2 regions of the Klebsiella sp. B345 genome follow, and region 2 is predicted to be linked to the other one. Evidence: predicted binding sites of a transcription regulator. Region 2 holds the regulator's gene; the other holds the start of a gene.
The links. Region 2 encodes LexA, which represses DNA repair genes until DNA is damaged. Its sites were predicted from a motif close to TNCTGTATGTACATACAGNA; they were not measured.

Region 1: dinB (DNA polymerase IV) is a predicted target of LexA. The motif match lies at 2,598-2,617, and genes of this name have one in related genera.

Annotation. Positions count from the first base shown of each region.
Region 1 covers NZ_CP180443.1:3,988,334-3,993,123, forward strand. The annotation lists gene ACMYSO_RS18720 (NADH:ubiquinone reductase (Na(+)-transporting) subunit D) at 1-444, shown strand, start outside; gene nqrE (NADH:ubiquinone reductase (Na(+)-transporting) subunit E) at 451-1,047, shown strand; gene nqrF (NADH:ubiquinone reductase (Na(+)-transporting) subunit F) at 1,059-2,282, shown strand; gene nqrM ((Na+)-NQR maturation NqrM) at 2,285-2,500, shown strand; gene dinB (DNA polymerase IV) at 2,635-3,690, shown strand; gene ACMYSO_RS18745 (GNAT family N-acetyltransferase) at 3,693-4,148, shown strand; gene pepD (cytosol nonspecific dipeptidase) at 4,183-4,790, opposite strand, start outside.
Region 2 covers NZ_CP180443.1:3,284,961-3,289,750, reverse strand. The annotation lists gene ACMYSO_RS15460 (cupin domain-containing protein) at 1-427, opposite strand, end outside; gene zur (zinc uptake transcriptional repressor Zur) at 542-1,057, shown strand; gene ACMYSO_RS15450 (CsbD family protein) at 1,150-1,359, opposite strand; gene dinF (MATE family efflux transporter DinF) at 1,496-2,812, opposite strand; gene lexA (transcriptional repressor LexA) at 2,881-3,489, opposite strand; gene ACMYSO_RS15435 (diacylglycerol kinase) at 3,628-3,996, opposite strand; gene plsB (glycerol-3-phosphate 1-O-acyltransferase PlsB) at 4,126-4,790, shown strand, end outside.

The DNA.
Region 1 (4,790 bases), 700 kb from region 2:
CGCCACCATATTCCCAACAGCGTGCGCATCATTGTACAGATGGCCATTATTGCCTCGCTGGTTATTGTGGTCGATCAGCTGCTGCGCGCTTTTGCCTACGAGATCTCCAAACAGCTGTCGGTATTTGTTGGGCTGATCATCACCAACTGTATCGTGATGGGGCGTGCGGAAGCCTATGCCATGAAGTCGCCGCCGATGGCCAGCTTTATGGACGGTATCGGCAACGGCCTGGGCTATGGCGCGATCCTGATGATTGTTGGCTTCCTGCGTGAGCTTATCGGCAGCGGCAAGTTGTTTGGTATCACCGTGCTGGAAACGGTACAGAACGGGGGCTGGTATCAGCCAAACGGGCTGTTTTTGCTGGCGCCGAGCGCGTTTTTCATTATCGGTCTGCTGATCTGGGCGCTGCGTAGCTGGAAGCCTGAACAGCAGGAAAAGGAGTAACCGATTATGGCTCATTACATTAGCCTGTTTGTTCGCGCCGTGTTTGTTGAGAATATGGCGTTGGCCTTCTTCCTCGGGATGTGTACCTTCCTTGCGGTGTCGAAAAAGGTCTCTACGGCGTTTGGCCTGGGCGTTGCCGTCACGGTGGTGCTGGGGCTGGCGGTACCGATCAACAATCTGGTCTACAACCTGGTGCTGCGCGACGGCGCGCTGGCGGACGGTGTTGATCTCAGCTTCCTGAACTTTATCACCTTCATCGGCGTTATCGCCGCGCTGGTGCAGATTCTGGAGATGATCCTCGATAAGTATTTCCCGGCGTTGTACAACGCGCTGGGGATCTTCTTGCCGCTGATCGCCGTAAACTGCGCCATCTTCGGCGGCGTCTCCTTTATGGTACAGCGTGACTACAACTTCCCTGAATCCATCGTCTACGGCTTCGGTTCCGGCATCGGCTGGATGCTGGCCATTGTCGCGATGGCGGGCATTCGTGAAAAAATGAAGTACGCAAATGTGCCCGCCGGTCTGCGCGGGTTAGGGATCACCTTTATTACCACGGGTCTGATGGCGCTGGGCTTTATGTCATTCTCCGGTGTGCAGCTATAAGGGCGGAAAGTATGGAAATTATTCTTGGCGTCGTGATGTTCACGCTGATCGTGCTGGTGTTGTCGGGGCTGATCCTGGTGGCGCGATCGAAGCTGGTCAACGCCGGTGATGTGGTCATTGAAATCAACAATGAAGCGGATAAACAGATCCGCACCCCGGCGGGCGATAAGCTGCTGAACACGCTGTCCAGCAACGGCATCTTCGTCTCTTCGGCCTGCGGCGGCGGCGGTTCCTGTGGCCAGTGTCGGGTCACGATAAAAGAGGGCGGCGGCGATATCCTGCCCACCGAGCTGTCCCACATTACCAAGCGTGAGGCGAAAGAGGGCTGCCGTCTGGCCTGCCAGGTCGCGGTAAAACAAAACATGAAGATCGAGCTGCCGGAAGAGATCTTCGGGGTGAAAAAATGGGAGTGTGAAGTTATCTCGAATGATAACAAAGCAACTTTCATTAAGGAGCTCAAGTTGCGGGTGCCGGATGGCGAAGCCGTTCCGTTCCGTGCCGGTGGCTATATCCAGATTGAGTGCCCGTCGCACAAAGTGGCCTACGCGGACTTCGATGTGCCGGACGAGTACCGTTCTGACTGGGATAAATTCAACCTGTTCCGCTACGTTTCCGACGTCAAAGAGCCGACGCTGCGCGCCTACTCCATGGCGAACTACCCGGATGAGAAAGGCATTATTATGCTTAACGTGCGTATTGCCACGCCGCCGCCGAAGGTGCCGGACGCCCCGCCGGGGATTATGTCTTCGTATATCTGGTCGCTGAAAGCCGGTGATAAGGTGACGATTTCCGGGCCGTTTGGCGAATTCTTTGCCAAAGACACCGACGCTGAAATGGTCTTTATCGGCGGTGGTGCGGGTATGGCGCCGATGCGTTCGCATATTTTCGACCAACTGAAACGGCTGCACAGTAAGCGTAAAATCAGCTTCTGGTACGGTGCGCGTTCGCTGCGTGAAATGTTCTACGACGACGAGTTTGAACAGCTGGCCCGTGAGAATCCGAACTTCACCTTCCACGTGGCCTTGTCCGACCCGCTGCCGGAAGACAACTGGAACGGCCATACCGGCTTTATTCACAATGTATTGTATGAAAACTACCTGCGCGATCACCCGGCCCCGGAAGACTGTGAGTTTTATATGTGCGGGCCGCCGGTGATGAATGCCGCGGTGATCAAGATGCTGAAAGATCTTGGCGTTGAAGATGAAAACATCATGCTGGATGATTTTGGAGGTTGATGATGTTGACGGCGTTTGTGGCGACCTTTGTGATTTTCGCGCTGGTGGTCCTCGGGATGTCTCTGGGGTATCTGATCAAGCGTAAAAGCATCCAGGGCAGCTGTGGCGGTATCACTGCGTTGGGAATCGAAAAGGTGTGTGATTGCCCTGAGCCGTGCGATGCGCGTAAAAAACGCCTGGCCCGCGAGGCGCAACACCAGCAAAACCGTATTCTCTAAGCGTCTCTTTCTTCCTGATGCCCGGTAGCGCATGGCGATGCCGGGCATTTTCTTTCTGTCAGCGCGATCCCCGTACACTTCTCATAGACCTTATTTATGCTGTATACTTGTCCAGTGGTAAGTGGGGGCTCACTATGCGTAAAATCATTCATGTCGATATGGACTGCTTCTTTGCGGCGGTCGAGATGCGTGACAACCCGGCGCTACGGGATATCCCGATCGCCATCGGCGGCAGTCGGGTACAGCGCGGCGTTATCAGTACGGCCAACTATCCGGCGCGTAAATTTGGCGTGCGTAGCGCCATGCCTACCGCTATGGCTCTCAAACTGTGCCCGCATCTGACTCTGCTGCCCGGCCGCTTTGATGCCTACAAGGCCGCGTCATCGCATATTCGTGAAATATTCTCACGCTACACTTCGCTGATTGAACCGTTGTCGCTGGATGAAGCCTATCTCGACGTCAGTGACAGCCCTCGCTGTCAGGGATCGGCCACGTTGATGGCTGAAGAGATCCGCCAGACCATTTTCGACGAACTTCAACTGACCGCCTCCGCCGGGATTGCCCCGGTCAAATTTTTAGCCAAGATTGCCTCCGACATGAATAAGCCCAACGGCCAGTTTGTGATTGCGCCACATCAGGTCGCGGAATTTGTGCGCACGCTGCCGCTGGCGAAGATCCCCGGGGTGGGCAAGGTCTCGGCCGCGAAGCTGGAAGGCATGGGGCTACGTACCTGCGAAGACGTCCAGAAAAGCGACCTGGCCATGTTGCTCCAGCGCTTTGGCAAACTTGGCCGTATCCTGTGGGAGCGCAGTCAGGGGATCGACGAGCGCGAGATCAACAATTCCCGGCAGCGTAAATCGATTGGTGTTGAGCGCACCCTGATGGAGGACATTCATGAGTGGACCGACTGCGAAGCGATCATCGAAAACCTCTACCAGGAGCTGGAGCGGCGGCTGGTGAAGGTTAAACCAGACCTGCTGATTGCCCGTCAGGGGGTGAAGCTGAAATTTAATGATTTTCAGCTGACCACTCAGGAGCATGTCTGGCCGCGGCTGAACAAGGACGATCTGATTTTAACGGCCCATAAAGCCTGGCATGAGCGGCGGGGCGGCCGCGGGGTCAGGCTGGTGGGATTACACGTCACGTTGCTTGACCCGCAGCTCGAGCGACAGCTGGTATTAGGGTTATAACGATGCTGACGATCGGGCTGTATCAGGAAAACGACTTTGCGGCGCTGTGCGCCCTGTTTCTACGGGCAATTCAACAGACCGCCAGCCAGGATTATTCCCCACCGCAGATTGCCGCCTGGGCGCAGGTGGATGAGGCGCGCTGGCGGCAAAAAATGGCGCAGTCTCAGATATGGGTGGCGCTGCTTGACCAGCAGCCGGTAGGGTTTATTACCGCCGTGGGCCACTATATCGATTTACTGTTCGTTTCCCCGGACCATAGCCGTCAGGGCATTGCCAGCCGGTTACTCGAGACACTCTCTGCGCAGATCCCGTCCGGTACGCTGACGGTGGAGGCGAGCATCACGGCCAAACCGTTTTTTGAGCGACATGGATTCAGGGTAGTGCAACAGCAGCAGGTGAGCGTGCGCGGCGAGACGTTGATTAACTATCGAATGGAGAAGGTGAGGTCGCCCGGATAAGCCTTCATCCGGGCGAGGTTGATGCAGGTAAAACTTATTTTGCCGGAATCGCTTTCAGCAGTTCCGTCAGCAGCGTCCAGTACTGGCCCACGCTTTCGATATGCACCTGCTCATCCGGGGAGTGCGGACCGGTAATGGTTGGCCCGATAGAGACCATGTCCATTTCCGGGTACGGTTTTTTGAACAGACCGCATTCCAGCCCCGCGTGGATAATCTGGATGTTCGGGGTTTTGTTAAACAGGCGCTGGTAGGTTTCACGCACCAGATGCATCACCGGTGAGTTAGCATCCGGCTGCCAGCCAGGGTAGGCGCCTTTCGCCTGGGTTTTGGCACCGGCCAGTTTACCCAGTGAATCCAGCATGCTGACGACATAGTCTTTGCCGCTGTCGATCAGCGAGCGGATCAGGCAGTGGATCTCGACATTGTCATCGGTCATGGTTACGACGCCGACGTTCAGAGAGGTTTCTACCACCCCTTTGGCCACGTCGGAATTACGGATAACGCCGTTTGGCGTGGCGTTCAGCAGACGGACAAAGCCATCGCGGGACGCCGCCGTCAGCGCGGCTTTATCGTTGGTGACCGCATCCAGCAGCAGCACCAGGTTCTTCTCTTTCGCTGCCAGCTCATTTTTCAGGATATCCT
Region 2 (4,790 bases):
GATCCTGACGCGTCGCGGCATACTCCGGGTTAAGCGGATAATAGATGCGATTGAATTTTTTGTTCGCCTCGCCCACCACCAACAGGCGCACCTCCTGTTCAGTGTTATTCAGGAAGGTGTGGCATACGCCGGTGCCGGCGGGAAATCCAACGCTATCACCAGGCTCCAGCTTCCACAGATAGCCGTTAATCCAGACTTCAGGGTACCCCTCCAGCACGTAGATAAACTCTTCTTCATCACTTTCAGCGTGGGGATAAGAAGTCCGACGGCCCGGCGGTAAACGCTCATGATGGATCCCCAACCGGTTCAGCCGTAACCCACGCGCCAACGGCGCGCCGATGGAAAAGCGCTCTGGGTTATTGGGGTAAGTAGCGTCATCGGGCCCTTCGAGTTCATGCCAATGTCGAATGCAATCAGGTCGTTTCATCGTTTTCTCCCGAAAATGAGATGCATCAGGTATAGCACAAGCTGCCGGTTCTCGGCGTTTTGCCTGGATCGTGATAAAGTAACAACTTCACACTCGGGCGGCCAGAGGATGCTCATGAATAAGACCACTTCGCAAGAATTGTTAGCGCATGCTGAAAAGCTCTGTGCACAGCGCGGCGTGCGCCTGACTCCCCAGCGCCTGGAAGTATTGCGCCTGATGAGCCTGCAGCAAGGGGCGATTAGCGCCTACGATCTGCTCGACCTGCTCCGCGATAAAGAGCCGCAGGCTAAGCCCCCTACGGTCTATCGTGCGCTGGAGTTTCTGCTTGAGCAGGGGTTCGTACATAAGGTGGAATCAACCAACAGCTACGTGCTGTGCCATCTGATCGATCAGCCGACCCATACCTCCGCGATGTTTATCTGCGATCGCTGCGGCGTGGTGAAAGAAGAGTGTGCCGAAGGGCTGGAAGATATTATGCATACCCTGGCTGCCAGAATGGGCTTCGCGCTGCGTCATAACGTGATTGAAGCACATGGCCTGTGTGCCGGCTGCGTCGAAGTCGAAGCCTGTAGTACGCCGGGGCACTGCCAGCATGACCACACGATTCTGATTAAAAAGAAAGCCCGCTGAGGCTTGCGCCAGAGCGGGAATCAGGGTTGTCGGTACCTCCGTGTACCGCACGGGCAGGCAATAACAAAGGGTCAGAACACTGATGTGCTCCGCTACCAGCGGTGGTCGTTTTTACGTTCCCACTCAGACACTTCTTTCTCGGCCTGATCTTTGGCAAATCCGTAACGTTCCTGGATTTTACCCACCAGCTGGTCACGCTTACCCTCAATGACCGTCATGTCATCATCGGTAAGCTTACCCCATTGTTCTTTCGCTTTACCTTTCAACTGTTTCCAGTTACCGCCGATTTCGTCTTTGTTCATCATTCAGTCCTCATCGTTCGGTGGGTTAACAGCCCGCTGCGTGCCGGACATAACGTTAACTATAGTTAAGAATTCTGGGTTTAATTTATTATTCGGAATCTTTAACCATTCACACGATAAAAACCGCGACAAACCATTATGAAAACCAGGTGCCGTGCTGCCAGTGTCGCCGCCAGATCAGCGCCAGCGACAGGCCGCGCAGCGCAAGGAAGACCGCCAGCGCCAGCCACAGTCCGTGGTTACCGAGAACCGGTAGCGTCAACAGCGTCAGCGCAAACCCAGCCGCCGCCACCGCCATGCTGTTACGCATCTCGGCTCCCCGCGTTGCACCGATAAACATGCCATCCAGCAAATAGCACCACACGCCAATTACCGGCAGAACCACCTGCCAGATCAGATAGCGGTCGGCCAGCTGCTGCAGTGAGGGGATCGAGGTTAACAGCGCGATAATGTACGGCCCCGCCACGGCGTAGATCGCCGCAAATATCAGCGCCACCATCCCCGACTGACGGCAGGCTGCCCGCCAGACCTCAAGCAGCTGACTGCCATCGCGCGCGCCATAGGCCTGCCCGGAATGGGCTTCGACGGCGTAGGCAAAGCCATCCAGCGCATAGGCGGTGAAGGTCAGCATCGTCATCAGGAGGGCATTAACGGCGACGATATCGCCCCCGAGACGGGCCCCGAAAACGGTCACCGCCCCGAAGCACAGCTGCAGCAGTAGGGAGCGCAGCATAATATCGCGGTTTAATGCCAGCAGTCGCCGCACATCCCCACGCCAGGCATTCTTCAGCATGCTGAATGACACACCACGCAGCACCAGCACGTGCCTTGCCATCAATAGCCCGATGATAAAGGTGACGTATTCAGCGGTCACCGTCGCCAGCGCAGCCCCCTGTACGTTCATGTGCAGGCCCATCACCAACCAAAGGTCGAGGACAATATTCAAGAGGTTGCCGACCACCAGCAGGATCACCGGTGCGCGGGCATACTGCACGCCCAGCAGCCAGCCAAGCAGCACCAGATTTGCCAGCGAGGCCGGCGCGCTCAGCCAGCGAATATCCAGGAAGCGTTGCGCCTGTTCCAGTACCGCCTCATTGCCGCCAACGATATGCAACGCCAGGTCAATCAGCGGTGCCCGGAACAGGACAATCAGCAGACCGGCCCCTAAAGCCAGTCCCAGCGGCTGCACCAGCGCCCGCGCCAGACGGAGAGGGTCTTTTGCGCCAAAGGCCTGAGCCGTCAGACCGGTGGTGCTCATCCGCAGGAAAAGCAGCAGCATGAAAAGGAAACTGGTGGCCGTGGCACCCACCGCAACGCCGCCGAGATAAACCGGGCTGTCGAGGTGGCCGATAACGGCGGTATCAACCAGCCCCAGCAGCGGGACGGTGATATTGGAGAAAATCATGGGTAGCGCCAGGCGCCACAGGGCTTTATCAGCGGCGTGAAAGAGCATAGGAAAGAGCCTGACTAAGAGAAGACAGCGCAGCATCATCCATCAGACGATGCTGCGTGGTGAAGGTGTTACAGCCACTCTCCGTTGCGGATCACGCCAACGGCCAGCCCTTCGATAGTGAAATTTTGTTCGCGCAGATTCACCACGATCGGCGAAAATTCGCTGTTTTCTGGCAGGAGTTCGACGATGTTACCCTGCTTTTTAAGGCGTTTAACCGTCACTTCTTCGTCGATACGCGCTACGACAACCTGGCCGTTACGCACATCCTGTGTTTTATGCACAGCCAGCAGATCGCCGTCCAGGATACCGATGTCTTTCATCGACATACCGCTAACACGCAGCAGGAAATCAGCATTCGGCTTGAACATCGCCGGGTCCACCTGGAAATGGCCTTCGATATGCTGCTGAGCCAGCAGCGGCTCACCGGCGGCCACGCGGCCGATTAACGGCAGACCGGGTTCTTCTTCCGTCAGCAGACGAATACCGCGGGAGGCACCAGAGATAATCTCAATTGCGCCTTTACGCGCCAGCGCTTTCAGGTGCTCTTCCGCCGCGTTTGGAGAACGGAACCCCAAGCGCTGAGCAATTTCCGCACGCGTCGGCGGCATGCCCGTCTGGCTGATATGATCCCGAATGAGATCAAACACCTCTTGCTGCCTGGTCGTTAACGCTTTCATCCCGCCCCCTGGGTGTATATACAGTTATGCTGTGAGTATATACAGTTAACGGTGATTTTGGAATCAAATTTCACACAAAAATCAGGAGCTACCTTCCATTTTTTACACAGCTGCTCACCCATCACAGCTGACGGCGAATTAATGGTAATGCGCCCACAGCAAAAGCCCCCAGGTGATCAGCGCGATCGCGATGGCCAGCAGTACCGCCGCGGACCCCATATCTTTCGCACGCCCTGACAGTTCGTGGTGTTCCGGGCCAATACGGTCTACCACCGCCTCAATCGCGCTATTAATAATTTCGACTATCATCACTATCAGGACCGAGCCTATCAGCAGCACACGGGTGATAGCGTCAACGTCCAGCCAGCAGGCGATCGCCACGGCAATAATGGCGGCGACGCCTTCCTGACGAAAGGCGGCCTCATTTATCCATGCCGCACGGAACCCTTTCCAGGAATAACCTGCCGCTTTAATAATTCGGGTTAACCCAGTGGTATTATTGGCCATCAAAAGAACCTTTTTATGTAAATGACGTCAATGAGTGTACGCGTTTGCCGTGTGGCAACGGAAATTTTGCGCGCTTTCTGTTATTCTTGCCGCGCATTTGCATGATTAACCAGAGGCTTCACATCGTTTATGTCCGGCTGGCAACGAATTTACTATAAATTACTGAATTTACCATTACGGGTGCTGGTAAAAAGCAAGTCTATTCCCGCAGAACCTGCTCAGGAATTAGGGCTGGATACCTCGCGTCCTATTATGTATGTCCTGCCTTATAACTCGAAGGCAGACCTGCTGACGCTGCGCGCCCAGTGCCTCGAGCATGATTTACCAGACCCGCTCGAACCGCTGGAAATCGACGGCGCTCTGCTGCCGCGCTACGTCTTTATCCACGGCGGCCCGCGTGTTTTCACCTATTACACGCCGAAAGAAGAGTCCATCAAGCTGTTCCACGACTACCTGGACCTGCACCGTAACCATCCTGACCTGGACGTGCAAATGGTGCCGGTGTCGGTGATGTTCGGCCGCGCGCCAGGACGTGAGAAAGGCGAAGTGAACCCGCCGCTGCGTATGCTGAACGGCATTCAGAAGTTCTTCGCCGTGCTGTGGTTGGGACGTGACAGTTTTGTCCGCTTCTCCCCGCCGGTGTCGCTGCGCAGAATGGCTACTGAACACGGTACCGATAAAATTATCGCCCAGAAACTGGCGCGTGTCGCACGTATGCACTTCGCCCGTCAGCGTCTGGCGGCCGTCGGCCCGCGTCTGCCCGCGCGCCAGGACCTGTTCAACAAGCTGCTGGC